DNA from 4 places in the Streptomyces diastaticus subsp. diastaticus genome. Region 2 is predicted to be linked to each of the others. Evidence: riboswitches for the same ligand, from Rfam matches in the RefSeq annotation. Region 2 holds a riboswitch; each other region holds the start of a gene.
The links. A riboswitch is a leader RNA that binds a small molecule or an ion and turns the genes downstream of it on or off. The one in region 2 is predicted to bind cyclic di-AMP.
Positions count from the first base shown of each region.

Region 1: linked by a shared signal. The riboswitch ahead of Sdia_RS23755 (M23 family metallopeptidase) and the one ahead of Sdia_RS01615 (C40 family peptidase) in region 2 are both predicted to bind cyclic di-AMP.
Region 3: linked by a shared signal. The riboswitch ahead of Sdia_RS04040 (M23 family metallopeptidase) and the one ahead of Sdia_RS01615 (C40 family peptidase) in region 2 are both predicted to bind cyclic di-AMP.
Region 4: linked by a shared signal. The riboswitch ahead of Sdia_RS14810 (C40 family peptidase) and the one ahead of Sdia_RS01615 (C40 family peptidase) in region 2 are both predicted to bind cyclic di-AMP.

Region 1 covers NZ_BLLN01000005.1:1,449,507-1,456,343, forward strand. The annotation lists gene Sdia_RS23740 (bifunctional acetate--CoA ligase family protein/GNAT family N-acetyltransferase) at 1-819, opposite strand, end outside; gene Sdia_RS23745 (HPr family phosphocarrier protein) at 990-1,271, shown strand; partial or broken gene Sdia_RS23750 (GntR family transcriptional regulator) at 1,634-1,840, opposite strand; gene Sdia_RS23755 (M23 family metallopeptidase) at 2,053-2,826, opposite strand; cyclic di-AMP (ydaO/yuaA leader) riboswitch at 2,840-2,993, opposite strand; gene Sdia_RS23760 (M16 family metallopeptidase) at 3,238-4,605, opposite strand; gene Sdia_RS23765 (M16 family metallopeptidase) at 4,622-5,995, opposite strand; gene Sdia_RS23770 (DNA gyrase/topoisomerase IV subunit A) at 6,193-6,837, shown strand, end outside.
Region 2 covers NZ_BLLN01000001.1:366,901-373,737, forward strand. The annotation lists gene pcrA (DNA helicase PcrA) at 1-2,379, opposite strand, end outside; cyclic di-AMP (ydaO/yuaA leader) riboswitch at 2,672-2,860, shown strand; gene Sdia_RS01615 (C40 family peptidase) at 2,869-4,050, shown strand; gene Sdia_RS01620 (hypothetical protein) at 4,178-4,531, opposite strand; gene Sdia_RS01625 (C40 family peptidase) at 5,389-6,492, shown strand; gene Sdia_RS01630 (SCO4225 family membrane protein) at 6,540-6,837, opposite strand, start outside.
Region 3 covers NZ_BLLN01000002.1:484,440-491,276, reverse strand. The annotation lists gene Sdia_RS04065 (ATP-dependent Clp protease ATP-binding subunit) at 1-521, opposite strand, end outside; gene Sdia_RS04060 (TerD family protein) at 883-1,458, shown strand; gene Sdia_RS04055 (GlsB/YeaQ/YmgE family stress response membrane protein) at 1,798-2,067, shown strand; tRNA gene Sdia_RS04050 (tRNA-Met) at 2,160-2,233, shown strand; gene Sdia_RS04045 (PP2C family protein-serine/threonine phosphatase) at 2,430-3,629, shown strand; cyclic di-AMP (ydaO/yuaA leader) riboswitch at 3,893-4,029, shown strand; gene Sdia_RS04040 (M23 family metallopeptidase) at 4,041-5,105, shown strand; gene Sdia_RS04035 (aldo/keto reductase) at 5,490-6,434, shown strand; gene Sdia_RS04030 (PrsW family intramembrane metalloprotease) at 6,485-6,837, opposite strand, start outside.
Region 4 covers NZ_BLLN01000003.1:1,417,204-1,424,040, forward strand. The annotation lists gene Sdia_RS14790 (8-amino-7-oxononanoate synthase) at 1-715, shown strand, start outside; gene Sdia_RS14795 (DUF397 domain-containing protein) at 684-923, opposite strand; gene Sdia_RS14800 (helix-turn-helix domain-containing protein) at 933-1,796, opposite strand; gene Sdia_RS14805 (ATP-binding protein) at 2,048-2,476, shown strand; gene Sdia_RS14810 (C40 family peptidase) at 2,524-2,997, opposite strand; cyclic di-AMP (ydaO/yuaA leader) riboswitch at 3,001-3,171, opposite strand; gene Sdia_RS14815 (GNAT family N-acetyltransferase) at 3,932-5,146, opposite strand; gene Sdia_RS14820 (lysophospholipid acyltransferase family protein) at 5,251-5,982, opposite strand; gene Sdia_RS14825 (Rieske (2Fe-2S) protein) at 6,104-6,837, opposite strand, start outside.

The DNA of each region.
Region 1 (6,837 bases), on a different contig from region 2:
CGGTTCGGCGATGTCGCGGACGAAGCGGTGGGCGCGGACGCCGTCGAGGGTGTCCCCCGTCTCGGGGAAACCCTGGTTGACGGCGTACACCGTGCCGGTGAACCCGGCGTCGAGGATGTTCCGCAGGATGCTGCGGCCCACCCCGCCGAGGGCGCGGCCCACCCCGACCACGGCGACCGAGCCCGGGGCCAGCAGCCGCTGGACGGACCGGGCCTCTGCGCGCTGCTCACGGGCGTGCTGCACAGCGAGCGAGCGGTCGGTGGGCTCCAGGCCGAACTCCAGGCGGACGACGCCGTCCTCGAAGCTGCGCTTCTGCTGGTAGCCCGCGTCGGTGAAGACCTTGATCATCTTGGTGTTGGCGGGAAGCACCTCGGCGGTGAAGCGCCGGATGCCGCGCTCGCGGGCGACCGCGGCGATGTGCTCCAGCAGGGCGGAGGCGACGCCGCGGCCCTGGTGGGCGTCCTGGACGAGGAAGGCGACCTCGGCCTCGTCGGCGGGGGCGGAGGCGGGCATGCCCCGGCCGTCGACGCGGTCGTAGCGGACGGTGGCGATGAACTCGCCGCCGACGGTGGCCGCCAGGCCCACCCGGTCGACGTGGTCGTGGTGGGTGAAGCGACGGACGTCCTTGGCCGACAGGCGCGGGTAGGGCGCGAAGAACCGGTAGTACTTCGACTCGTCGGAGACCTGCTCGTAGAAGCTCACCAGGCGGTCGGCGTCGTCGGCGGTGATGGGCCGGATGCGCGCGGTGCCGCCGTCGCGGAGCACCACGTCGGCCTCCCAGTGGGCGGGGTAGGCGTGCTGGTCCGACGGGGTGTCCATGGGAGCAGCGTACGGGTCGCGGAGCCGTCGGGCACGGGGCAGGCTGGGCCTTGTCTCCGCGGGCGCCAGGGGGTAGAGGGCGGGAGCGGATGTCCCCGGCCGGGTCGTACGGAGCGGTGTGCGAGTCTGGTCTAGACAACATCGTCCGCTTCGTGAAGGGCAGCTTCAACATGGCTGAGCGCCGCGTCAACGTCGGCTGGGCCGAGGGCCTGCACGCCCGTCCCGCTTCCATCTTCGTCCGGGCCGCCACCGCCTCCGGCATCCCGGTGACCATCGCCAAGCCGGACACCGCCCCGGTCAACGCCGCCTCGATGCTGGCCGTCCTCGGCCTCGGCGTGCAGGGTGGCGAGGAGATCGTCCTCTCCGCCGACGCCGACGGCGCCGAGGCCGCCCTGGAGCGCCTGGCCAAGCTGGTCGCGGAAGGGCTGGACGAGCTTCCGGAGACCGTCTGACGCCGGGGCTGCCCCCGAGGGGTGACGGCTGACCGCGCGTGAGACCCGATTGCCCGGCGGGGGCGCGGAGCCGGTGGAGCGGCCCCGGCACTTCAGGGGGCGGGTGCCGGGAACCGGCGGGCGTCAGTCAGCCGCGTGGCGCTGTCCGCGGGCCGCGGTGTCGCGCTGGAGCCCCGGACGCACCGGGGCGGGCGGCCGTGCCCTCACGGGGGCCGGGGCCCCCTGTACGCGATCCGCTTCGGGCCACCGGGACCGCCTCGCCGGGCCGTCCGGAGCCCGTCGGCGCGGTCGCGGCCGCTCCTCGCGTCAGCCGACGCGCCCCCCGCCGCGCCGGTCATCGGTCACCGGTCACGCGAACCGGAGGCGCGGCACCTCCCGGCCGAGAAGAGGGGCCGGCCGGCGAGGAGGTGGCGCGCCTCCAGGGTGCGCAGTGCCTCGCGCACGGGGACGCGGGAGACGCCGTAGGGGCGGGCGAGCTGCCCCTCGGTGAGGCGGGAGCCGCGCCCGTGGGCGCCGGAGACGATGTCCTGTCCGATCGCGGTGCGTGTCGCTTGCGCCGGAACACCCATGCCCGTCCTCCGCCCGTGGCCCGCGAAACGCGGCCGTCCGGTCCTCTGCCGCGCCCCTAGGACAGGAAGAGGCGCTGTCCGGCGGCTCCGGGTGGTCCGCGAACACCTTCTGGCCGGAAGGCGTGGGGTGGGCACACCGGCCGCGGACAATCCGAAGACCCCGGCTCGGGAGGGCCGGGGTCTTCGGGGAGGAACGGGTCCTACGGGCCCGGTCAGACGTCGACGCCGTGGCCGCGCAGGTAGGCGACGGGATCCATGTCGGTGCCGTAGTCGGCGCCCGAGCGGGCCTCGAAGTGCAGGTGCGGGCCGGTGGAGTTGCCGGTGGAGCCGGAGACGGCGATCTGCTGGCCCGGTGTGACGGTCTGGCCGACCGAGACGGTGGCCGAGGTGAGGTGGCCGTACTGGGTGTAGGTGCCGTCGTGCATCTTGACGACCACCTCGTTGCCGTAGGCACCGCCCCATCCGGTCTGGACCACGGTGCCCGCGCCGACGGCGCGCACGACGCTGCCGGAGGGGGCGTGGAAGTCGACTCCGGAGTGGCTGCCGGAGGACCAGAGGCTGCCGCCGGTCCGGTAGCCGGTGGAGACGTAGGAGCCCTCGACGGGCAGGACATAGCGGTTGAGGCGCTCGCGCTCGGCGGCGCGGGCGGCCCGGATCTTCTCGGCGCGCTCCTTCTCGGCCTTCTGCTTCGCCTCGGCGGCCTGCACGCGGGCGGCCTCGACGGCGGCCTGTTCGGCGGCGGCGGCCTCGGCGGCGAGGCGCTGGGCGGCGGCCTGGTCACCGATGCGGTCGGCGAGGCTGTCGCCGATGGTGATGGCCTGCGTCAAGCCGGTGTGCGCGGGGGCCTCTCCGGCCGCGGCCGGAGAGGCGAGGGTGCCCACCACGCCGGTGGTGGTGAGGGCGGCGACGCCGGCCAGGCCGGCCCCGGTGCGGGTGGCCCGGCGGTTCGTTCGCCGGTGCTTCCCGGTGGGACGGGTGAACGCCATGGAGCGGCTGGTCCTTTCCTTCCTTCTCGCCTACCGGGTTAGCTGACGGGTTCGGAGCAGGAAGGTCTCCTACGGGCCCCTCGCGGGAGGCGCCCGATTCACCCCTGGGACGGTGGGTCCCCGGTTCCCCGGGCTCACGCCCTGCGGGGATTCGGCGATGACTGCCCGTTCGCCACGGGTGTGGCGGGTGCGTCGGCCGGACAGCCGCAGAGACGCTAATGGGCACTTCTGTCGTGCTACAAACCGAACGCCGCTTTTGTTGCGCACACCACAGGACAGACGGGGCGTCAATCCCGCGAAAGGGGCATCCCCACCGAGGCGTGGACATGACGGAACCCCGGTCGCCGTCCAGGGCTTCCGGGGTTCCGCCCTCCGGCTGGGGGATGCCGGCCGGGGCTCGCTGAGCGGACGTCAGCCGGTGACCACGCTGACCTCTCCGATGCCGAGCGCGCGCACCGGCTCGGCGATCCGCGAGGCGTCGCCGACCAGCACCGTCACCAGCCGGTCGGCCGGGAAGGCACTGACCACGGCGGCGGTCGCCTCGGTGGCACCGGTGTCGGCCATCATCCGGTACAGCCGTGCCTGGAAGTCGTCCGGCAGGTGCTGCTCGACCTGGTCGGCGAGGGTGGAGGCGACGGCGGCGGCCGTCTCGTACTTCAGCGGCGCCACCCCGACGAGGTTCTGCACGGCGGTGTCCAGCTCGGCCTCGGTGAGACCCTCGGCGGCCAGGGTGCGCAGCACCTTCCAGAGGTCGTCCAGGGCCGGGCCGGTGGACTCGGTGTCGACGGAGCCGCTGATGGCGAGCATCGCCGCGCCCGTCCCCTCCGGGGTGGAGCGCAGCACCTGGGCGAAGGCCCGCACGCCGTAGGTGTAGCCCTTCTCCTCGCGCAGGACACGGTCCAGACGGGAGGTCAGGGTGCCGCCGAGGCTGTACGTGCCGAGCACCTGGGCGGGCCAGACCCGGTCGTGCCGGTCAGGTCCGACACGCCCGATGAGCAGCTGGGTCTGGACGGCGCCGGGACGGTCGACGACGATGACGCGCCCGGTGTCGTCGGCGGTGACCGGCGGGACCGGGTTGGGCTTGCCCGCGTCGCCCTGCCAGGCGCCGAGGCTGTCGGCGAGCAGGGCGTCGAGGTCGGTGCCCTCCAGGTCTCCGACGATGACGGCGGTGGCGGTGGCCGGGCGCACGTGCCGGTCGTAGAAGGCGCGGACGGCGGCGGCGTCGATCCGCTCGACGGTCTCCGCGGTGCCCTGACGGGGCCGCGAGACGCGCGAGCCGGCCGGGAAGAGCTGCCGGGACAGCTCCTTGGCGGCGCGGCGGGCCGGGTTGGCCTGCTCGTGCGGGATCTCGTCCAGACGGTTGCGGACCAGACGCTCGACCTCGGCCGGATCGAAGGCGGGGGCGCGCAGCGCGTCGGCGAGCAGCCCGAGCGCCTTCTCCAGCCGGGAGACCGGAACCTCCAGGGAGAGCCGGACGCCTGGATGGTCGGCGAAGGCGTCGAGGGTGGCCCCGCAGCGCTCCAGCTCGGCGGCGAACTCCTCGGCGCTGTGCCGGTCGGTGCCCTCGCTGAAGGCGCGGGCCATGATCGTGGCGAGGCCGTCGAGCCCCTCGGGCTCGGTGTCGAGCGGGCTGTCGAGCAGCACCTCCACGGCGACGACCTGCTGGCCGGGGCGGTGGCAGCGCAGCACCGTCAGGCCGTTGTCCAGGCTGGTGCGCTCGGGGGCGGGGAAGGCCCAGGGGCGGGGGGCTCCTCCGGCCGGCTGCGGGTGGAGATCCATGGCGGGGGTGATGACGTCACTCACTGGCTGCGGCCTCCTCGCCGGTCGCGGCGTCGGTGTTCTCGGCGTGCTCGGCGTGCTCGGCTTCCTCGGGGGTGAGCGGCTCGTAGACGAGGACCGCGCGGTTGTCCGGGCGCAGGCGCTCGGCGGCGGCCTGGCGGACCTCGTCGGCGGTGACGTCCAGCACCCGGCCGACGGCGCTGAGGGCGAGCTGGGGGTCACCGAAGAGGACGGCGTACCGGCAGAGTTCGTCGGCGCGGCCGGCGACGGTGCCGAGCCGGTCCAGCCATTCCCGCTCCAGCTGGGCCTGGGCGCGCTCCATCTCCTCGGCCGTGGGGCCCTCGGCGGCGAAGCGGGCCAGCTCGTCGTCGACGGCGGCCTCGATGGCGGGGATCTCGACGTCGCCGGAGGCCTTGACGTCGAGCCAGCCGAGCGAGGGCGCGCCGGCCAGCCGCAGCAGGCCGAAGCCGGCGGCGACAGCCGAACGGTCTCGGCGGACCAGGCGGTTGTAGAGCCGGGAGGACTCGCCGCCGCCGAGGACGGTGAGCGCCACGTCGGCGGCGTCGGCGGCGCGGGTGCCGTCCTCGGGGAGGCGGTAGGCGGCCATCAGGGCGCGCGCGGGCACCTCCTCGCGGACCACCTCGCGCAGCTCGGTGCCGATGGTGTCGGGCAGCGAGCCGTCACGCGGCGGCTGCTTGCCGTCGTGGCCGGGGATGGAGCCGAAGTACTTCTCGATCCAGGCGAGCGTCTGCTCCGGGTCGATGTCGCCGACGACGGAGAGCACGGCGTTGTTCGGCGCGTAGTACGTGCGGAAGAACTGCCGGGCGTCCTCGAGCGTGGCCGCGTCGAGGTCGGCCATCGAGCCGATGGGCGTGTGGTGGTAGGGGTGGCCCTCCGGGTAGGCGAGGGCGGTGAGCTTCTCGAAGGCGGTGCCGTACGGCACGTTGTCGTAGCGCTGGCGGCGCTCGTTCTTGACGACGTCGCGCTGGTTCTCCATCGACTCGTCGTCCAGGGCGGTCAGGAGGGTGCCCATGCGGTCGGCCTCCAGCCAGAGGGCGAGCTCGAGCTGGTGGGCGGGCATGGTCTCGAAGTAGTTGGTCCGCTCGAAGCTGGTGGTGCCGTTGAGCGAGCCGCCGGCGCCCTGGACCAGCTCGAAGTGGCCGTTCCCCTTCACCTGCGCCGAACCCTGGAACATCAGGTGCTCGAAGAGGTGGGCGAGGCCGGTGCGGCCCTTCACCTCGTGGCGCGAGCCGACGTCGTACCAGAGGCAGACCGCGGCGACCGGGGTCAGGTGGTCCTCGGAGAGCACCACGCGCAAGCCGTTGGCCAGGCGGTGCTCGGTCGCTGTCAGGCCGCCGGAGGCGGCCCGCGCTGTGGCCGTGTCACCCATGGGCAGGTACGTCCCTTCGCTCGCGAATTCTGGAGAGGTCCTCTCCGTCCTGTCACTCTATGCAACCGTGCCGACGGGGGGCGAAGTTCCCGCGGGAAGGCACCCGAAGGACGGGGCGCGGTCGGGGTTGTCCGCGGCGCGGTCCACAATGGTCGGCGTCATGTCCAGACCTTGTTGGTGAAGGAGCCGCAGCAGCGATGGCCCGCCGCAGCACGAAGACCCCGCCACCGGACGACTTCGAGGAGCGCATCCTCGACATCGACGTTGTCGACGAGATGCAGGGCTCCTTCCTGGAGTACGCCTACTCGGTGATCTACTCGCGAGCCCTGCCCGACGCGCGGGACGGCATGAAGCCGGTGCACCGGCGGATCGTCTACCAGATGAACGAGATGGGGCTGCGCCGCGACCGCGGCTACGTGAAGTGCGCCCGGGTGGTCGGCGAGGTGATGGGCAAGCTCCACCCGCACGGCGACGCCTCGATCTACGACGCGCTGGTGCGCATGGCGCAGCCGTTCTCCATGCGGCTGCCGCTGGTCGACGGCCACGGCAACTTCGGTTCGCTGGGGAACGACGACCCGCCGGCGGCGATGCGGTACACCGAGTGCCGGATGGCCGACGCCACCTCCCTGATGACCGAGTCGATCGACGAGAACACGGTCGACTTCGCGCCCAACTACGACGGCCAGGAGCAGGAGCCGGTGGCACTCCCCGCCGCCTTCCCGAACCTGCTGGTCAACGGCGCCTCCGGGATCGCGGTCGGCATGGCCACCAACATGCCGCCGCACAACCTCGGGGAGGTCGTCGCCGCCGCCCGCCACCTCATCAAGCACCCGGGCGCCGAC
Region 2 (6,837 bases):
CTCGGCGGCCCGGCGGGTGGCGAAGGCCGGGGCGCCCTTGGCGCGGGTGGAGGAGGAGAGCGAGGAGGCCACCGAACCGGCCGGGCCGCGCGGGCTCGCGGCGGCGGGGGCGCCCATGGCACCCGTCCGCTTCCACTTCAGGTGCTGCTCGGGGATCTCCTCCAGGAAGCGGGAGGGCGGGTTGTACGAGGGCTGGCCCCAGGCGCTGCGCATGGCGGCGCGGGTCAGGTAGAGCCGCTCGCGGGCGCGGGTGATGCCGACGTAGGCGAGGCGCCGCTCCTCCTCCAGCTCCTTGGTCTGGCCGAGGGCGCGCAGGTGCGGGAAGACGCCGTCCTCCATGCCGGTGAGGAAGACGACGGGGAACTCCAGGCCCTTGGCGGTGTGCAGGGTCATCAGGGTGATGACCCCGGAGCCGTCCTCGTCCTCGTCGGGGATCTGGTCGGAGTCGGCGACCAGGGCGACCTGCTCCAGGAACTCCGGGAGGGTGCCGGCGCCCTCCTCCTCGCTGCGGTCCTGCTCGAACTCCAGGGCGACGGCGGCCAGTTCCTGGAGGTTCTCGATGCGGGTCTCGTCCTGCGGGTCGGTGGAGGACTGGAGTTCGGCGAGGTAGCCGGTGCGCTCCATGACCGCCTCCAGCACGGTGGCGGGCCCGGCGCCGGACTCGACGACCGTGCGCAGCTCCTCCATCAGCGTGTTGAACCGCTTGACGGCGTTGGCCGAGCGGGCCGCCATGCCGTACGCCTCGTCGACCCGGCGCAGGGCCTGCGGGAAACTGATCCGCTCGCGCTGCGAGAGGGCGTCGATCATCGCCTCGGCCCGGTCGCCGATGCCGCGCTTGGGGGTGTTGAGGATGCGGCGCAGGGAGACGCTGTCCTCCGGGTTGGCGAGGACCCGCAGGTAGGCGAGGACGTCGCGGACCTCCTTGCGCTCGTAGAAGCGGACACCGCCGACGACCTTGTAGGGCAGGCCGACCCGGATGAAGATCTCCTCGAAGACACGGGACTGGGCGTTGGTGCGGTAGAAGACCGCGATGTCACCCGCCTTGGCGTCGCCCGCGTCGGTCAGCCGGTCGATCTCCTCGGCGACGAACTGGGCCTCGTCGTGCTCGGTGTCGGCGACGTACCCGGTGATGCCGGCGCCCGCCCCGGCGTCGGTCCAGAGGTTCTTCGGGCGGCGGTTCTCGTTCCGCTCGATGACGGCGTTGGCCGCGGTGAGGATCGTCTGGGTGGAGCGGTAGTTCCGTTCCAGGAGGATCGTGGTGGCGTTCGGGTAGTCCTCCTCGAACTGGAGGATGTTGCGGATGGTGGCGCCGCGGAAGGCGTAGATCGACTGGTCGGCGTCGCCCACCACGCACAGCTCGGCCGGCTCGGGGGCCGGGTGGAGCGGGTCGTGGTCGGACTCGGCGCCCTCGGGGACGTCCACCGGGCGGTCGGCCGGGGTGCCGACCAACTCCCTGACCAGGGAGTACTGGGCGTGGTTGGTGTCCTGGTACTCGTCGACCAGGACGTGCCGGAAGCGGCGCCGGTAGTGGTCGGCGACGTCGGGGAACGCCTGGAGCAGGTGGACCGTGGTCATGATGATGTCGTCGAAGTCGAGCGCGTTGGCCTCGCGCAGCCGCGACTGGTACATCGTGTACGCCTGCGCCAGCGTCTTCTCGAAACCTCCCCCAGACTCCGTCTGGGAGGTGCCCCCGGCGGCCTGGGCGGCGAAGTCCTCGGGGTCGACCAGCTCGTTCTTGAGGTTCGAGACCTTGGCGGTGAAGGACTTCGGCGGGAAGCGCTTCGGGTCGAGGTCGAGGTCGCGGCAGACCAGGGCCATCAGCCGCTTGGAGTCGGCCGCGTCGTAGATCGAGAACGACGAGGTGAAGCCGAGGTGCTTCGACTCCCGGCGCAGGATGCGCACGCAGGCGCTGTGGAAGGTGGAGACCCACATGGCGCTGGCGCGCGGGCCGACCAGTTCCTCGACGCGCTCCTTCATCTCGCCCGCGGCCTTGTTGGTGAAGGTGATCGCGAGGATCTGGCCCGGGTGCACGCCGCGCTCGCCGAGCAGGTGGGCGATGCGGTGGGTGAGCACACGGGTCTTGCCGGAACCGGCTCCGGCGACGATGAGCAGCGGCGACCCGCTGTGGACGACGGCGGCGCGCTGCTCGTCGTTGAGCCCGTCGAGCAGGGCGGCCGGATCGACGGCGGGACGCGGGGCGCCGTCCCGGTAGTACGCGTCCCGGTCCACGGGCGCGTCGAACCTCCCGCCGAACAGATCGGCCGGGATCTCCTCCGGCGCCTCCTCCTCGGGCGGGGGCGGCGGCTCGTCGCCGAGCCGGGCGGAGGGCGCCGAGGACTGGAGGTCGGCCAGGAAGCTGTCGTCAAAGAGGCTGCTCATCGCCTACCGAGTCTAGGCCGCCGCGCCGACAACCGGACCCCGCTCCGGGCGGCCCGCCCGCCCGCCACGGGGAACGTGACGTATCGGACACCGCGGAGGCACGCGGGCGCTGTGGGCCAGGTCACGGAGGAGGCCGGCCGGCACCCGCGCGACACCGCTTTTCGACCGTCCACCGACAAGATAACGAAAATGTATCGGGCATATCGCTCACCAACCTTCACAGGCACCACACGAGTTGGCTAGCGTGCTCGCCGGGTCGGTTCGTCCCCCACCGGCGACTCGCGCCGGAGCGCACCGCCCCCTGCCGAATCCGGTACGCCCCCACGGGCCCCGGAGCCGGGGACCCACCGCGCACCACCGGGGTGAATCGGTACCCGCCACGGACCGGGCACGCAGCCCGGCCCGGCCGCCGGAACCGTAGGGCAGCCTTCCGTACGCCCGAACCCGACAGCTAACCCGGCAGGCGGTCCACGGAAGGAGTCGCACGCCTTGGCGTCGCACCGCAAGCCCCGCGCCCCCCGCCACCGCACCGCCGGTGCCCTCGGCCTCACCACGGCCGCCCTCACCTCGGTGGCCCTGCTCTCCCAGACCGCGCAGGCGGCCCCGCAGCGGCCCGCCGCGCCGAAGCCCTCCCTGGAGGAGGTGCAGAAGAAGGTGGACCGGCTCTACCGCGAGGCCGGTACGGCCACCCAGAAGTACAACGCCGCCCAGGAGCGGACCAGGACCCAGCGCGCCAAGGTCGACAAGCTGCTGGACGGCGTCGCCGAGCGGGCCGACAAACTGAACGCCGCCCGCGGCGAGCTGGGCGCCTTCGCCGCCGCCCAGTACCGCAGCGGCGGCATGTCCGAGACGGCCACCCTGCTGCTCGCCGACGACCCGCAGAGCTGGTTCGACCAGAGCCAGCTCATGAACCGCCTCACCCAGCGGCAGAAGGCCGTCGTCGACGACTACCGGACCCAGCAGGCGGCGGCGGGCCGCGAGCGCGCCAAGGCCGCCCGCCAGCTGGAGAGCCTCACCGAGTCGCAGCGCACCCTCAAGGACTCCAAGCGCGAGGTGCAGGCCAAGCTCACCGAGGCCCGCACGCTGCTCTCCGAGCTGACCGCCGAGGAGAAGGCGCGGCTCGCCGAGATCGAGCGGAAGAAGCAGGCCGAGGCCGAGCGCAAGGCGAAGGAGCGCGCGAAGCAGGAGGAGGCCGAGCGCGAGGCCCGGGAGGCGGCCGAGGAGAAGGAGCGCGAGGAGGCCGGCTCAGGCGGCGCGGGGTCGGGTTCCGGCCCGGGCACCGGCTCCGGCGGCGGCTCCACGGCCCCCGGCTCCTCGTACGCCGCCAAGGCCGAGAAGGTGATCGCCTTCGCCCGCGCCCAGATGGGCAAGCCGTACGTCTGGGGTGCGGCCGGCCCCGACTCCTTCGACTGCTCGGGCCTCACCCAGGCCGCCTGGAAGACCGCCGGCATCTCGCTGCCTCGCACCACCTGGGACCAGGTGGGGGTCGGCCAGAAGGTCTCCGTGGACGCAGCCCAACCCGGTGACCTGGTCTTCTTCTACGACGACATCAGCCACGTCGGCATCTACATCGGTGGCGGCGAGATGATCCACGCCCCGAAGCCCGGCGCCGACGTCCGGGTCGAGTCGATCTACTACATGCCGATCCACAGTGTGGTGCGGCCGGCCTGACCGGCGCTCAAGGCCCGTACGGGCGGCCACGCACGGCGAAGGCCGGGTTCCTCACCGTCGTTCGGTGGGGAACCCGGCCTTCGCCGTGCACCGCGGCCCGCGGAACCCCGGACAGGGGGCGGCGGGGTCAGGTCCAGAGGGTGGCGATGAAGATGTTGAGCACGGTCAGGCCGCCGACGGCGGCGAAGACGCCCTTGTCGACCTTCTCGTCGTCGCGTTTCACGTAGACCAGGGCGAGGATGACTATGAGGACCAGCAGCTTGATGCCGATCTTCATGTGGTTGAGGGTGCCGCCGTCCATCTCGCGCAGACCGACCAGGAGGATGCCGGTCACGAGCATGGTGAGGGCGCCGTGGAGCATGGCGGGGATGAAGCGGGCCGTGCCCGCACCGATCGCCTTCATCTGGGTGAGGAAACCACCCAGGAGTGAGGCGATGCCGATGATGTGCAGGCCGACGAACACATTGATGAGGACGTCCATGGCTCGCACCCTAACGAGGCCCCCGGCGCCCCCGGCCCACCAGGGTCCTGCCCGCCGGGACGACGCCGGCCGACGGGCTGCGGCCCGGGGCCGGACACCGTTCGCGGGCGAAGGTGCCGCGGCGGGCGCGGACAGGGCCGACGGCGAGGAACTCGTCGGACGGCACCCGCTCACCGGCGGCCGGGGCCGAAGCGGTGGCCCTTTCGGGAAGCCGGGCTCCCCCGCACCACGTGGCAGGCGGAGGCGGCCAGGCTCGCGGTGAGGCCGTGCCGGGTCGTCCGGGAGGTCTCCCGGGGGGCCGGCCGGCGGTCGACCCGAGGCCGCTCGGCCCGAGGCCGCGCCCACCGCACGCCGCCTCACCGTCCGCCCCGGGTGCGTGGCAGCCGCCGTACGCGTCCTCCCTGCCCGGGCCGGTGCGGCTCGCGGCGGGGGCCGCGTACGCGGTGGTCCCGCCTCCCCGGCCGGAGGCGGGACGGGCCGCGCCGGGTGCGGCGGCGGTGGCGGTGGCGGGCGCGGCTCGTACGCGACGGCAGCGGGCAGCGGGCAGCGGGCAGCGGGCAGCGGGCAGCGGGCAGCGGGCAGCGGGCCATTCGATCATGGGGTCCCGGCGGGGAGGGCAGAGGCGGCGGGGAAGTGGTCACAAGCGGTCGGTCGGCGGTTCCGACCGGATGTTTGCGGACAATCCAGCCCTGGGCCGTGACATTCGGGCTTAGCTCCTCCCTGGCGCACCCGGCACTCGGCATAGTCCACAGGCACCGGCCGCGCCTACGAGACGGCCCGGCGGCACCCGCTCCCCTGCGCGGACCCCACCGGGACCCGGCTCGCTCCCCTGACCCCGACCGGAAGGACGCGCGGCTGTGGCCTCGCACCGGAAGCCCCGATTCCGCAAGCTGGCGGTGAATCTCCCCGCCCCCGGGCGCCTCACGCCGGGAGCCTCTCTGCGCAACGCCACCGCCACCGCGCTGGCCCTCGCCGGGGCGGCGGGCTCGGTGGTCGCCGGTTCGCCCGTGGCGCAGGCCGCGCCCGGCCCGACGCCCGCGCAGGTCAAGGCCAAGGTGGACCGGCTCCACCGGGAGGCCGAGATCGCCACCGAGAAGTACAACGGCGCCAAGGAGAAGGCCGACAAGGCCGAACGCCGCCTCGACGGGCTCCAGGACGAGGCGGCCCGCCGGACCGCCCAGCTCAACCAGGCCCGTACCGCGCTGGGCGCCACCGCCGCCGCGCAGTACCGCGCCGGTGCGGTGGACCCGTCCGTCGCGCTCTTCCTCACCTCGGATCCCGACGGCTACCTCGACCGGGCCGCCCGCGCCGACCGCGCCGCCGGACGCCAGTCCGCCCAGATCGCCGGGGTGCGCCAGAAGATGCGCGTCGTCGACCAGTTGCGCACCGAGGCCGACACGGTCCTGGCCGGGCTGGAGAAGCGCCGCGGCGAACTGCGTGCGCACAAGAAGACGGTCACCGGCAAGCTGGCCGAGTCCCGCGCCCTGCTCGCCCGCCTGACCGCCGCCGAACGCGCCGAGGTCACCGGTAAGGAACCGCGCGCCTCCCGCGCCCAGGCCCGCCCCGCGTCCTCCGCCGCCTCTCCCGCCGCCGGCGCGGTCAAGGCCCCGAACTCCCGTGCCGCCCAGGCCGTCGCCTTCGCCCGCACCGCCATCGGCAAGCCGTACGTCTGGGGCGCGACCGGCCCGAACGCCTTCGACTGCTCGGGCCTGACGCAGGCCGCCTGGCGCGCCGCCGGTGTCTCCCTCCCCCGCACCACCTACACCCAGATCAACGCCGGCCAGCGTGTCTCCCGCGACCGACTCGCCCCCGGCGACCTGGTCTTCTTCTACTCCTCCATCAGCCACGTCGGCCTCTACATCGGCGACGGCCAGATGATCCACGCCCCGAACCCGAACGCCCCCGTCCGCGTCGCCCCGATCAGCGAGATGCCGTTCGCGGGGGCGACGCGGGTGGCGTGAGCCGGAGTCCCGGAGTCGGGCGACCGACCGGGGGCGCGGGACGCCCCTCAGGCGTGGCTCGCCCCCGTCCGGCCGTGGCCGTGACCGCGGGAGGCCAGCCACCGGTACCCCGCTCCCAGCGCGAGGGCCTGCACGAGGGCTCCGGCCGCGACGCCGAGGAACGGGAGCGGCCCCGGGAGGCCGGCGAGGAGGAGGGAGGTGGGTGCGGTGACGAAGAAGCCCCAGACCGCGGCCGTACTGGCGTCGGCGTGGGTGACCAGGAGGGTGTCCACGCCGATCCACACCCAGACGGCGGCGACGACGGCGAGGTAGCCGAGGGCGAGCGGGTTGAGCAGGCAGCGGCGG
Region 3 (6,837 bases), on a different contig from region 2:
CGGGAGAGCGCGCCGAGGTCGCCGCCCTGCGTCTGGAGGAAACGGCCGGCGCCGGAGTTCGGGTCGTCCAGGAGTGCGCCGAGGATGTGTTCCGGCCCGATGTAGGAGACGTCGGCCGCCTGCGAGCGGGCGTGCGCCGCGATCAGCACGCGTTTGGCCGCGGGCGTGAGGCCCGGTTCGGCCGAAGGGGTGCGGCTCTCGCCGGGCAGTACCTGTTCGATGGCGGCAGCGAGCTTGGCGGGCTCGACCCCGGCCCTGGCCAGCAGCGACCGGGACGGCTCGACCTGGGCGCAGGCCCACAGCAGGTGTTCCGTGTCCAGGTCCTCGGAGCCGTCCTCCTCGGCCTTGGTGGTGGCGCGGCCGAGCAGGTCGCGGGCCGATTCCGTGAGCAGCCGGCCGATGGGGACCCGCTGGACTGCGGGCGGCGAGGCTCCCGGCGTCATCCCGAAGAAGCGATTCAGCAGGTCGGAGAAGGGGTCCGGGCCGGGGCCCCCGAAGGACCCGAAGGACGACAGCGACATGGTGGCGCCTCCGTGGAGGTTTTCTGGCTGGGGGTTTGTCTGTCGATCGGCGACTTTTCCCACTAGAACAAAGGGTGGCGGGATGCGCCCGTTGGGCAGGAAGGCCACAGGGCCGTAACCGGTGGAGCGGGCGCCGGGGGACTGCTTCTACATGCGTGTAGAGATGAGGTAGATTCGACGGCGTCGGCGCCGCCACCCACGGCGCCCGGCGCAGGCGTGGCGGCTGCGAGTCGTACGACGGCACGCGGCCGGTCCCCCAGCCCGGTCGCCGCACCCCGCCCGCCCGCACCCGGGGTCGTACGACCTCGCGGGCGCGGGCACCGGCATCAGCACGCAGGACGAACCGCAGAAGGAGAAGACCGTGGGCGTTTCCCTGGCCAAGGGCGGCAATGTCTCTCTCAGCAAGGAAGCCCCCGGGCTGACCGCGGTCCTTGTCGGGCTCGGCTGGGACGTCCGTACGACGACCGGCACCGACTACGACCTCGACGCCAGCGCCCTGCTCTGCGACGAGTCCGGCAAGGTCGTCTCCGACCGGCACTTCGTCTTCTACAACAACCTGACGAGCCCCGACGGCTCCGTCGAGCACACCGGCGACAACCTCACCGGCGAGGGCGACGGTGACGACGAGGCGGTCAAGGTCAACCTCGCGGCGGTTCCGCCGCAGGTCACGCGCATCGTCTTCCCCGTCTCCATCCACGACGCGGAGTCCCGCGGCCAGAGCTTCGGCCAGGTCCGGAACGCCTTCATCCGCGTGGTGAACCAGTCCGGCGGCGCCGAGATCGCGCGGTACGACCTGACCGAGGACGCCTCCACCGAGACCGCCATGGTCTTCGGCGAGCTCTACCGGCACGGCGCCGAGTGGAAGTTCCGCGCGGTCGGCCAGGGATACGCCTCGGGCCTGGCCGGGATCGCCCAGGACTTCGGCGTCAACGTCTGACCCGCCCCCCGAACACCCGTCGCCCGACCGGCAACCCAATCCCCCGGGCGGGCGACGGGCTTTTCCCGACCCCTTCCCCGTGCCCCTGGTGGGCGTGGCGAAGGGGCGATCTCGTCTCCGGGGGTGGGGCGTGCTGCGTTCACGGACCCGTGCCCGCCGTACCGCGCCTCCGGCGCGCCCCGCGCGTATGCCTCCGGGGCCGCGACGGGCACGGACCGCCTGACTCCGCGTAGGGCGTGACTGGTCCGTCGCGACGCGGGCACACGCGCGGCGAGGGGCCGACGCGCTCACCGCCGGTCCGCCGCAGGCACGGCACGACGGAAACGAGAGGCGTGTCCCATGGAGATGTCCGGGATCATCAGCGCGATCGTCATCGGCATCGTCATCGGTGTCCTGGGACGCCTGGTCGTCCCCGGCCGCCAGCGCATCGGCCTGCTGCTGACCATCGTCGTCGGCATCGTGGCGGCGCTCGTCGGCACCTTCATCGCCGCTCAGCTCGGCCTCGCCGAGACCAAGGGCGTCGACTGGGCCGAATGGGGCATCCAGATCGTCCTGGCCGCGCTCGGCGTGGTCGCCCTGGACCGGACCATGGGCGGACGCCGTCGGTGACCTGTGCGGGGGCGCCTCGCGCCACCCGCTCCGCCCCGCCGGAGCGGGTGGCGCGAGGCGCCCCCTGGATGGCGTATAGTTGATCTCACCGACGCGGGGTGGAGCAGCTCGGTAGCTCGCTGGGCTCATAACCCAGAGGTCGCAGGTTCAAATCCTGTCCCCGCTACTGAAGGCGAAGGCCCGGATTCCTTTCGAGGAATCCGGGCCTTCGTCGTGTGCGCACCCCTGAGCCGCCCCGTTCGGCGGCCCTCCGGTCGCCGCCGGGCCAGGGCGACGGAAGCATGGGGGAAGCGCTGACGCGGAAGCGGGCGCGTCCGGGCCGGGCCGACCGGGGGCCGGCCGATGGATCAGGAGACGGGCTGGTGGGGAAACGCGGCGACGCGGAGCGGGAGACGGGCCGACCGGCTGCCGAGGAGCCTTCCGCGGAAGGGGCGTCGGCGAGGCGCGGCGGTAACGGACGCACTCCCCTCGGCAACTACAAGAGCGACCGGCGTACGGCGAGCAGATCCCGGGCACTGGTACAGCTGCTGCCCGCGGTGCTGATCGTGGCCGGGGTCATCTTCGACGAGGCGGCGCCACCCCGTTTCAACGCCAGTCCGCTCTACGCCGCCGCGCCCCTGATCGCCGCCCCGTTCTTCTCCCTCCTCGGCACGGTGGCCACCGGGGCCGTCGCGCTGGCCGCGGTGAGCCTCCTCCAATGGCAGGCCGGGACGCTGGGTGAGGTCGACTCGACCACCGAGCTGCTGACCATCCTGACCTGCGGCCTCCTCGCCGTGCTCAGCAACCGGGTGGTGAGCCGCAGCGGCGAGGAACTCGCCACCGCCCGCAACATCGCCGAGGCCGCCCAGCGTGCCGTGCTGCCCATCCCGGCCGAGCGCATCGGCGGCTTCGACGTGGCCGCCCGCTACGAGGCCGCCCAGGCCGACGCGCTCATCGGCGGCGACCTGTACGCCGTGCAGGAGACCCCGCACGGGGTGCGGCTGCTGGTCGGCGACGTACGCGGCAAGGGGCTCGGCGCGGTGGAGGCGGTCGCCGTGGTGATCGGTGCGTTCCGGGAGGCGGCCGAGCAGGAGTCGAGCCTGGAGATGGTCGCCCAGCGCCTCGAACGCGCCCTCGCCCGCGAAGGCGTACGGCGGGAGGGGCTCGACCAGTTCGAAGGGTTCACCACCGCGTTGCTGGCTGAGATCCCGCCTGGGCAGTCCGTCGTCCGCACGGTCAACCGGGGGCACCCCGAGCCGCTGCTGCTCGACAGGGACGGACGGGTGCGCGTGCTGGTGCCGGCCCAGCCCGCGCTTCCGCTCGGCATGGGGGACCTCGGGGCGTGGCCGGACCGGTCGGACACCGCGCCGTTCCCGTCCGGCGCCATCCTGCTGCTGTTCACCGACGGGCTGACGGAGGCGCGCGACCGCCGCGGGGTCTTCTACGACCCGGCGGCACGGCTGACGGGCCGTCGCTTCGGTGCCCCCGACCACTTGCTGGAGACACTTTCCGAGGAGGTCCGCGTGCACACCGGCGGCGGACCGCAGGACGACATGGCGTTGCTGGCGTTGCGCCGCCCCTGAGGCACCGTGGACCGGTGGACGCCACCGAAGGCGCGTCACTGTTGGTGAGCGGGCGAGCGCTCATCGCATAACAACTGACACACCGTCAGGCGGCGTCGTGGTGGTTCTGTGCAGGCGACTCGCCCGAGTCCGCCCCTCGGTGCCCCGGTACGTCCGGCGTCCTGACGCCAACGATCACCTGGAACGGCTTGGAATCCGGCACGGGTGTCTATTAACGTTCGATAACGCAGCGCGGTTGTCCCGGCCGTCACCCGAGACGGCTCCGCGCGCACGCGCCGAATCCCGTAGGGAACCGGGGAACCAATCCTTGGGGTGAATCGGACGCCTTTCGAGGCGCCCGTAGGAGACCTTCCTGCTCCGAACCCGTCAGCTAACCCGGTAGGCGAGAAGGAAGGAAAGGAGAGCGCCCGCGTGGCGTCGAACCGTCCTGCCCCTGAGGCCCTGTTCGTGCCGAACGACGAGGACCGCACCGCCGGCCCCGCGGCCTACGGACCCGCCGGGGGGCCGTGGGAGGAATGGAATCCCACCGAGGAGTCCATCCGTCCCGTCCGCGGCCGGCACCGTGTCGCGAAGCAGCGCGGCGGTGGCCTGGCCCGCTCCTCCACCGTCCTCGGCGTCGGCGTCATCGCCGCGGTGGGCGCCGGCGGTATCGCCACCGCCAAGGAGAAGCCCCCGGTCTCCATCTCCCTGCCCGACCTCTCCACCGTCAAGGCGTCGCTCCCTGACGCCGGTTCGCTGCCGGGCGTCGGCTCCCTGCTGGGGTCGGACGAGTCCGACACACAGGTCACCGCCAGTCCGCTCACCGGCGCCGGGGTCACCGTCGCCGACGCCGAGCAGGGCACCACCGACGCGGGCGAGGCACTGCGGGCCCGCATCATGCAGCAGGCCGAGCACCAGCAGGACCAGGCCGACCAGAGCGTCGCCCGCGCCGCCGAGCAGGCCGCGGCCGAGCAGGCCGCCGCCGAGGCCGCGAAGGTCCAGGAGGCCGCGGAGAAGAAGCTGGCCGAGGAGGAACGGAAGAAGGCCGAGGAGAAGCGGAAGAAGGCGGAGGCCGAGCGCCTCGCCAAGCTCGCCGCCAGTTTCTCGCTCCCCACCACCTCCTACACCCTGACCTCGACCTACGGTCAGGCGGGCGCCATGTGGTCCTCCGGCTACCACACCGGTCTCGACTTCGCGGCTCCCACCGGGACGCCGCTGAAGGCGATCCACTCCGGCACCATCAAGGAAGCGGGCTGGGCCGGCTCGTACGGCTACCGGACCATCCTGGAGCTGGAGGACGGCACCGAACTCTGGTACTCCCACCAGTCGTCGATGTCGGTCAGCGTGGGGCAGAAGGTCACCACCGGCGATGTCATCGGCCGCGTCGGCGCGACCGGCAACGTCACCGGCCCCCATCTGCACCTGGAGATCCACCCGGGTGGCGGCGACGGCGTCGACCCGCTCAGCTGGCTGCGGAGCAAGGGCCTCAACATCTGACGACAGGCCGCCGAGGGGCCGCCCCGGGACGATCCGTACGTCCGGGGCCGGCCCGTCCGGACTGCCTGCCATGGCCGGTCGCGGCTGGGCGTCAAGTGTGTCGGCACCCGCCGCCGGTGTGCGCCTCGGCTGTTCGCCGGTCGCCCTTCCTCCACCCCCTGCTCTCCCGCGCTGCCGCGGCTGCGTCGGCGCGGATCACCGGCCGTGCCGGGGCTGTTGACGCCCCGCACGGGCGGGCTGAACTCCGGCGGTCCTGACGGCTACCCCCCGACGTCAGGGCCGCCGGACCTGTGCGCCTCCTCCGCACGCGGCATCCAGCGCCGTCTCGCCCGGCGCGACCCGACCGGGGGGAATGGGCGCCCGGCCTCGTTTGTTGATCCATCCATGACCTCTCTCCGGCCTCTCGGCAGCTCTGATCTCGACGTCTTCCCGCTGGCCCTCGGAGGCAACGTCTTCGGCTGGACCGCGGACGAGGCGCAGTCCTTCGCCGTCCTCGACGCCTACACCGCTGCGGGCGGCAACTTCCTCGACAGCGCGGACAGTTACTCCTCCTGGGTGCCGGGGAACGAGGGCGGCGAGTCCGAGACCCTGATCGGCAAGTGGCTGGCGTCGCGCGGCAACCGCGACGAGATCGTCGTGGCCACCAAGGTGGGCGGCCATCCGCAGTTCAAGGGGCTCTCCGCCGGCAACGTGAAGGCGGCGGCCGAGGAGTCGCTGCGGCGGCTCGGCACCGACCGGATCGACCTGTACTACACCCACTTCGACGACCCCGCCGTGCCGGTCGAGGAGATCGTGACCGCCCTCGACGACCTGGTGAAGGCGGGCAAGGTACGAGCCGTCGCCGCCTCCAACATCAGCCCAGAACGCCTCCAGGAGTCCCTCGACTTCTCCGACCGGGAGGGCCTGACCCGGTACGCCGCGCTCCAGCCGCACTACAACCTCGTCTCCCGGGACACCTACGAGGGCCCGCTCCAGGAAGTCGCCTCGCGCGCGGGCCTGGCGGCGGTGCCGTACTACGCCCTCGCCAGCGGGTTCCTGACGGGCAAGTACCGGCCGGGCACCTCCGTGGCGAGCCCCCGGGCGGAGGGCGCCGAGAAGCATCTGTCGACCGGGCGCGGCCAGAAGGTCCTCGCCGCCCTCGACACCGTCGCCGAGGCTCACGGCGCCGAGGTGGCGTCGGTCGCCCTCGCCTGGCTCGCCGCCCGCCCGACCGTGGCCGCCCCGATCGCCAGCGCCCGCACGGTCGAACAGCTCCCCGCGCTGCTGGCCGTCGCCGACCTCACGCTGACCGAGGACGAACTGAGGCTGCTCACGGTCGCGTCGGCCTGAACCGGGCGGACCTGAACCGCCCGGATCCGGCCGGGCCGGGGCGCAACGGGTCAGCGGTGCTTCGGGGGTATGTGCGGCGGCGGGGCGTACGGCCACGAGTGCGGCGCCGAGGGGGCCGGGTGTCCGGGGCCGCCGAAGTGGGCCGGATACCCCGCCGGTGCGGCACCCGGCCACGGCGCGGCTGGCCCCGGCCACGGCGCGCCCCACGGCGCCCCGCCGTACCCCGGGGGCCCGTACGGTGCGCCCCAGCCCCAGCCCCAGCCGCCGTGCCGGTGCGGCAGCCACATCGCGGGCGGCGCAGGCGCCAGCAGGCGGGCGGCGTGCGACTGGGCCGGGCGCACGGCCCCGCGGCGCTCCCAGAGTGAGTCGAGCAGGGCGCGCTCGCGCTCGACGAAGTCGGCCT
Region 4 (6,837 bases), on a different contig from region 2:
CGCCGTCTTCTCCGTCGACGGCGACGCCGCCCCGCTCCCGGCGCTCGCCGCCGCCTGCCGGGAACACGGCGCGGGCATCCTCGTCGACGACGCCCACGGCCTCGGGGTCCTCGGTGAGGGCGGCCGGGGCAGCGCGCACGCCGCCGAGCTGGCCGGGGCGCCCGACACCGTCGTCACCGTGACCCTCTCCAAGTCGCTGGGCAGCCAGGGCGGCGCCGTCCTCGGCCCGGCCGCCGTCATCGACCACCTCGTCAACACCGCCCGCACCCTCATCTTCGACACCGGCCTCGCCCCCGCCGCCGCAGGCGCCGCGCTGGCCGCCCTGCGCCTGCTGCGTGCCGAACCGGACCGCGCCGCCCGGGTCCGCCGCACCGCCCGCGCCCTGTACGAGGGGATCGCCGGCGCCGGCCTCCAGGCCGCCCGGCCGGACGCGGCGGTCGTCTCGGTGCGCGCCCCGTCGGCCCAGGAGGCGGCCGACTGGGCCGCCCGCTGCCGGGAACAGGGCGTGGCGGTGGGCTGCTTCCGGCCGCCGTCCGTACCCGACGGCATCTCGCGGTTGCGGCTGACGGCCCGCGCCGACCTCACCTCCGCCGACCTGGACCGGGCCCTGACCGTCCTCACGCGGACGGCCCCGCCGTCCGCCCGCCGAGCGGGAGGGGGCGGGGCCGCCGGAGCGCCGGGTGTCAGGCCGTCGGTCCAGGGTCCTGGGCGGTGACGAAGCCCCGCCAGGCGGCAGGGGAGAAGAGCAGCGCGGGGCCGGGGGCGTTCTTGGAGTCCCGTACCGCGAGCAGACCGGCATGGGGACCGGAGGTGAGCTCGGCGGTCTCCACGCAGTTGTTCATCCCGGTGCTGCGGCTGCTGCGCCGCCACCGGACGCCTTGCAGTGAGCTGCTGACCGGGACGTACCGAGGCTGTGCGGTCACGGCGCCTCCTTACGGGCCGTCGTCGTGCTTCTCGGCGAGGAGAAGCAGCGAGTCCTCTGCTGAAAGCGCCCGCGCCTGAAGGGAGGCGAAGGCGTCGGCGTATGCCGAGAGGTCTTCTTTCCGTTCCAGATAGAGGCTACTCGTGAGGTGGTCAAGAACGACCAAATCCAGGTCGTTCATGTTCGGAAAGGAGAAGATGACGAAAGGGCCCGTGAGGCCGATGTGTTCACCCGAGGTGAACGGCAGCACCTGGATCACGACGTGGGGGAGGGCCGCCGCCTCCCGTAAGGCGGCCAACTGGCCACGCATCACCTCCGGACCGCCGATCCCGCGGTGCAGCACCGACTCGTCGATCACCGCGCGCAGCTCCAGCGGCGGATCGGCCCGCAACACCTCCTGCCGGGCCAGTCGCACCTCCACCAGCGCGTCCACCTGCGCCGGGGGAACACCGGCCAGCGAGGCCCGGGTCACCGCCCGCGCGTACCGCGGGGTCTGGAGCAGCCCCGGCACCACCGAGGTCTCCAGCGTCCGCATCCATGCCGCCTGCGACTCCAGGCTGATGAAGTCCCGGTACTCCGGCGGCAGCACGCCCCGGTAGCGGTGCCACCAGTGCCGGTGCTCACCGTCCTGTTCGGTGCCGGCCAGGGCCACCAGCAGCTCGCGCAGTCTCGGATCGCGTACGTCGTAGGCGTCGAGCAGGCGGCGCACGTCCCCGGGCTTCACCCCGCTGCGGGCCGTCTCGATGCGGCTCACCTTGGACTGGTGCCAGCCGAGCAGGCCGGCCGCCTCGCCGCTGGTGAGCCCCGCGCGGCCGCGAAGGGCCTTCAGCTCGGCTCCGAGCTTGCGCCGGCGTACGGCGGGACCGTTACGCATGCACGTCTCCTTCCGGTGGCCGGTTCGGTGCGGGCGAAGCCGCCCATGGCACACCCGGAGGACGGGCCCAATACGGTCGCCCGTCGCAGAGTTCACCGCATCGGGCGACAGATATATGCATATCTTGGGGGATCGGCCTACGTGACGGACGACACAGTGGCAGTCTGACAAGAAGGCAACCGGTCCCGCCACACCCCGAGTTCATCCGTCCACGGGTCCGCGACCGGCTCCGAGGAAAGGGCGACGCAGCCATGGCAGACCACCACGAAGCAACCGTCACTCTGCCGAGCGATCCGGCCTCGGTCTCCGCCGCCCGCACCCATGTCCTGACCGTCCTCACCGAGTGGGGACTCCCGGTGGACTCCGAGGTGGCGGACGCCGTCCGCCTGATCATCTCGGAACTGGTCACCAACGCCGTCCAGCACACCCAGGGCCGTTCGCCCACCTTCACCGTCGGCATGGCGCTCGACCAGGACGAGCGGCTGCGGCTCGGTGTCACCGACAGCCACCCGCGCTTGCCCAGACGGCTTCCGGCTGCGGTCCGGGAGGACAACGGCCGGGGCCTGGCCATCGTCCGCTGGCTCACCGCCGAGCAGGGCGGCCGGCTCACGGTCGTCCCGACCCCGGAGGGCGGCAAGACCGTCCGGGTCGACCTGCCCTGGCCCACCGCCGTCGGCTGACCCGTACGCGCACGCCGTGCGTACGGGCCGGCCGACGGCGGCAACGGTCAGTTCACGCGGCCGTACCGCACGTTGCCGGTCCAGATCTTCTCCAGCCGCACCACCGCTCCGCTCTTGGGGGAGTGCCAGATCCTCCCGCCTCCGGCGTAGATGCCGACGTGGTAGACGTTGCCGCCGGAGTGGAAGAAGACGAGGTCGCCCTTGCGCCGGTTGGCGGGGGAGATGCGTTTGGTCCGGTTGTGCTGCTGCGCCGCCGTCCGTGGCAGCGTCTTCCCGGCCTTCTTGTACGAGTAGAGCGTCAGCCCCGAACAGTCGAAGCGGCGTGGGCCCGTCGCCCCGTACTGGTAGGGCGAGCCCTTCTTGGACGAGGCGATCCTGAGCGCCTTGGCGGCGTGGGTGGCCGCCGCCGCCTCGGGCGCGGCGCCGGGGGCCACCAGGGAGGTGCTCATCGCGGCGAGGGAGAGGGCCGAGACCGCGCCGGCCCGGGAGAGCAAGGAGGGGACTCGATTCCGCTCAGTCATGCGTAACCCTTCGTCAGCCGCCTGTGAAGGATGACCTGTCGGGTTCGGACCTGCGAAGTCGCCCGGCCGCCGCGGCGGCTTCACCCCAAGGGCCGTGGGAGACCGTCACCGGTCTGCCGGGCCCGTCGTGCCTGGGTCCTCCACTCCCGCCGATCCACTCGGTGTCGACCTGTCGTCCGGACGGCGGCAGGACTCGGCGTCCGCCCGGACCGCCCCGCCGCTGCGGCGGGGGCTTGTCGTCCTGACGGATCTTCACGTACGGCGGCGCTGTTTCGCGGTAGGGGCGGGCGGTTTGTGCGTTCGGTCGCCCCTGCCCTGTTCGAGTGGGCATGGTGGGCGGCCCGGGCGTGTCCCGGGGATGGCGGAGGGCCGGACCAGCGGCGGAGCGGCCGACGCGCGGACGGGGGCGGACGGCGGGCGCAACCCGGAGGGGCCCGGAGGAGGGGCCCGGAATACACCGTCCGGGGGTAGTCCGTACGGGCCGTTCCGGGCGTGGCGCGCCGGGCGCGTGGCGCGTGGTGCGCTCCGCCGCGAGGCGTACGGCGCTCGGCGGGGCCGGGGGAGCGTGACCGCCCCGCTCTCCGGCGCCCCCGTCGGGTCGAGGAGCGTGCCCGCCGCGCGGCGGCAGCGGTCCGCGCCCTCCGGCTCCGCCCCTGCTCTGAGCCGGCCCCCGGTGACGGGTGCGCGCCGGTACGGGGATCTGGCTCGCCCGTGGCAGGGGCCGGCCCGGCCCGCCGTCGCCGACGTCGTCCCGGCCGGCTGACGCAGGCGTCCGCCCGCCCTCCGGAGCAACGCGTCGGTGAGCGGGCGGGCGCCGGATGGGCCCGGAGCGGCTGAGGCGCGCAGCTCGGCCTCCGCGGCCGGCCGCTCGCCGCCTGCGAAGCCCGCCGGCCGGGGGCAAACGTGCCGGGGCCGGTGGCTGGCGGGCCGCCGGTCAGAACCAGTGCAGGCAGTGCGGGGGGCGTTCGGGGCGGAAGAAGGCGTCGGCGAGGGCGGCCGCGTCAGGGTGGTGGGCCCGTACGTGCCCGGCGCGGACGAGCGTGCTCGGGGCGGTGCCGCCGAGGTAGAGGGAGCCGAGGTCGCTGACGTCCAGGGACAGATCGGGTTCCCGGTCCGTCGGGACGCAGTCGGCCTCGCCGTCCCGGACGGTCAGCAGGTGGCGGCCGTGCTCGCCGAGGAACGGGTCCTCGACGTCCAGGACCAGTTCGCCGTCCACCGGCCAGTCCCGGGCCGTCAGCGCGCGCGGCACGTCCAGGAGCCGCACCCAGAGCCAGTCGGTGTCGCCGCCGGCCTCTCCGGCGCGGAGGTCGGCGAACTGACGGCGCAGCGGGTGACCGGGCGGGAGGTGTTTGAAGACGACGGTGGAGACCAGGTCGTGGCCGAGGACGAACCGGGCCAGGGCGGTGAAGACCGCGTCGTCGGTGGTGATGGTCTCGTCCACCGTCAGGGTTCCGGACTCGACCGCGTAGCTGGCGTACCCGTCGGGGACACCGCCGGTGTCCCGGTGGACGGCGATGTAGCGCGGTGCAGCGGAGACCGGGGCCTGGCCCGCGCGCAGGCGCCACCAGCGGTGCGGCCGGGAGAGCGCACCGGGCTGGGCGCGGCGGTACCGGTCGTAGACCTCCTCCAGGATCTCGCCGCACTCGGACCGGCGCAGCACCTCGACCGTGCCGGCCGGTGCGGGGAGCGCGGGGCGGGCCCGGGGAACCGCGAACGCGGCCTTGTGGCGGGCGACGGTGAGCCTGGTGGTGTACGTCGCGGGGCCGTAGCCGTACCTGCCGTAGATCGGGGCCTCGGAGGCCAGCAGCACGGAGAGGAACTCGCCCTGCTCCCGCAGGCCGGCGAGCTGGTGCCGCATCATCGCCCGCAGCACGCCCTGGCGCCGGTGGGTGGGCAGGACACCGACGGCGGTCACCCCGGCGGCCGGGACGAGGGCCCCACCGGGCAGGGTGAGTTCGAAGGCGTGGGTCGCGGCGGTGCCGACGGGCCGTCCGTCCGCGGCACGGGCGAGCAGGCAGCGGTCCGCGTCGAGCGCCGACCACCAGAGCCCGCCGCCGTCGACCGGGGCCTCCGGGAAGAGCCCGAAGGCGGCGTGGACGGTGTCGACGAAGACGTCGAGATCCTCGTCGGTCGCGGAACGGATCTCCATGGCGGGGTTGCCTCCTCGGGTGCCGGACACCACATCGCGCGGTGGCGGCCACAGTGCGCGGCCGGCCCGCGGGCAGGCGGAACTGTTCCACGGCCGGGCCGACGCTACCCCGCTCGGTTCGGGTGCCGGACCCCGGCCCGCCTCTTCTCCTTGCGCCGCTCGTCCTCCTCGGCCTTGGCCTCGGCCGCGTAGCGGTCCACGTACTCCTGGCCGGAGAGGGCGAGGACGGCCGTCATGATCTCGTCGGTGACCGCCCGCAGCACGGCCTTCTCGTCGGCGAGCCCGGCGTGCCGCGAGAAGTCCAGCGGCTCACCGAAGCGGATGCGGACACGGCGCGGGCTCGGGAACCTCTGCCCCGGCGGCTGCGCCTCGAAGGTGCCGATCATCGCGCACGGGACCACCGGCACCCCGGCCCGCAGCGCCATCGCGGCCACCCCGACCTTCCCCTTGTAGAGCCGCCCGTCGTGCGAACGGGTGCCCTCCGGGTAGATGCCGAGCAGCTCGCCCCGGCCGAGGACGCCGAGCCCCTCGCGAATCGCGGCCTGGCCCGCCTCGCGGCCCGAGCGGTCGACCGGGATCTGACCGGCGCTGCGGAAGAACACGGCGGTCAGCCGCCCGCGCAGGCCCGGCCCCGTGAAGTACTCCGCCTTGGCCAGGAAGGTGATGCGGCGCCGCAGGATCGCCGGCATCAGGAAGTGGTCGGCGAAGGAGAGATGGTTGCCCGCGACGATCGCCGCGCCCTCCTCCGGTACGTGTCCGAGCCCCTCGACGCGGGGCCGGAACAGCAGCCGCAGCAGCGGCCCCAGCAGGACGTGTTTGAGTAGCTGGTAGAACACGGACGTTCGCTCCCGCACCGTCGGATCGGCTCTGGACGGCGGGGCGTTCGATGACCGCACCGCGTCTCGAAGAAGCGAATTCTAGGCCGGGCGGGGGCGTCGGGGGAGGGGGCGACGAGGTTCAGCGGTTGCGGACCGGCGCCGGCCGGCTGCGGCGCCGTGTACCGCGGCGGAGTCTCACCTCGACCTCGCCGTCGGTGACCCGCGCGTCGAAGACGGGCTGCGGGGCGGTGGCGGGGCCCTCGACGTTCCAGCCGTCGGAGAGGCGGAAGACGCTGCCGTGCCAGGGACAGGTGACGCAGCCCTCCTTGACCGTCCCCTCGGAGAGCGGGCCGCCCAGGTGGCTGCAGTGGTCGGCGATGACCGAGAGCGTGTCGTCGGCGTCCCGTACCACCAGGACCGCGAGGTCCTCGATCATCCGGCGCACCGGCCGCCCCAGCGGGATGGTGGTCAGCTCGCCCAGGCTGTGCCAGCCGGGCGAGACCAGGTGCGGGAAGCTCTCGGTGTGGTTGGCGCCGGACGCCTGGCGGAAGGCGAGGTGCCCGCCGATGGCGCCGCCCGCCCCGATCACGGTGAGCCCGGCCAGTGCCAGCATCCGCCCGGCCCCCTCGCGGCCGACGAGCCGCGCGCCGAGCGAACCGGCGTAGCAGAAGACCCCGGCCGAGTTCAGCACGGCGTGGACGAGGCCGACGCGCACCTGTTCCTTGTGGAGGTCCGCCCAGTCCGCCCAGCCGGTGACCGCGGCCGGTCCCGCTCCGGCCAGTCCGACGGCGATCAGCACGCGCGAGGGCACCTTGGCCCCCGGTACCAGGTCGAGGACGGCTGAGGAGAGCCAGGCGCCGACCGGGACCTGCA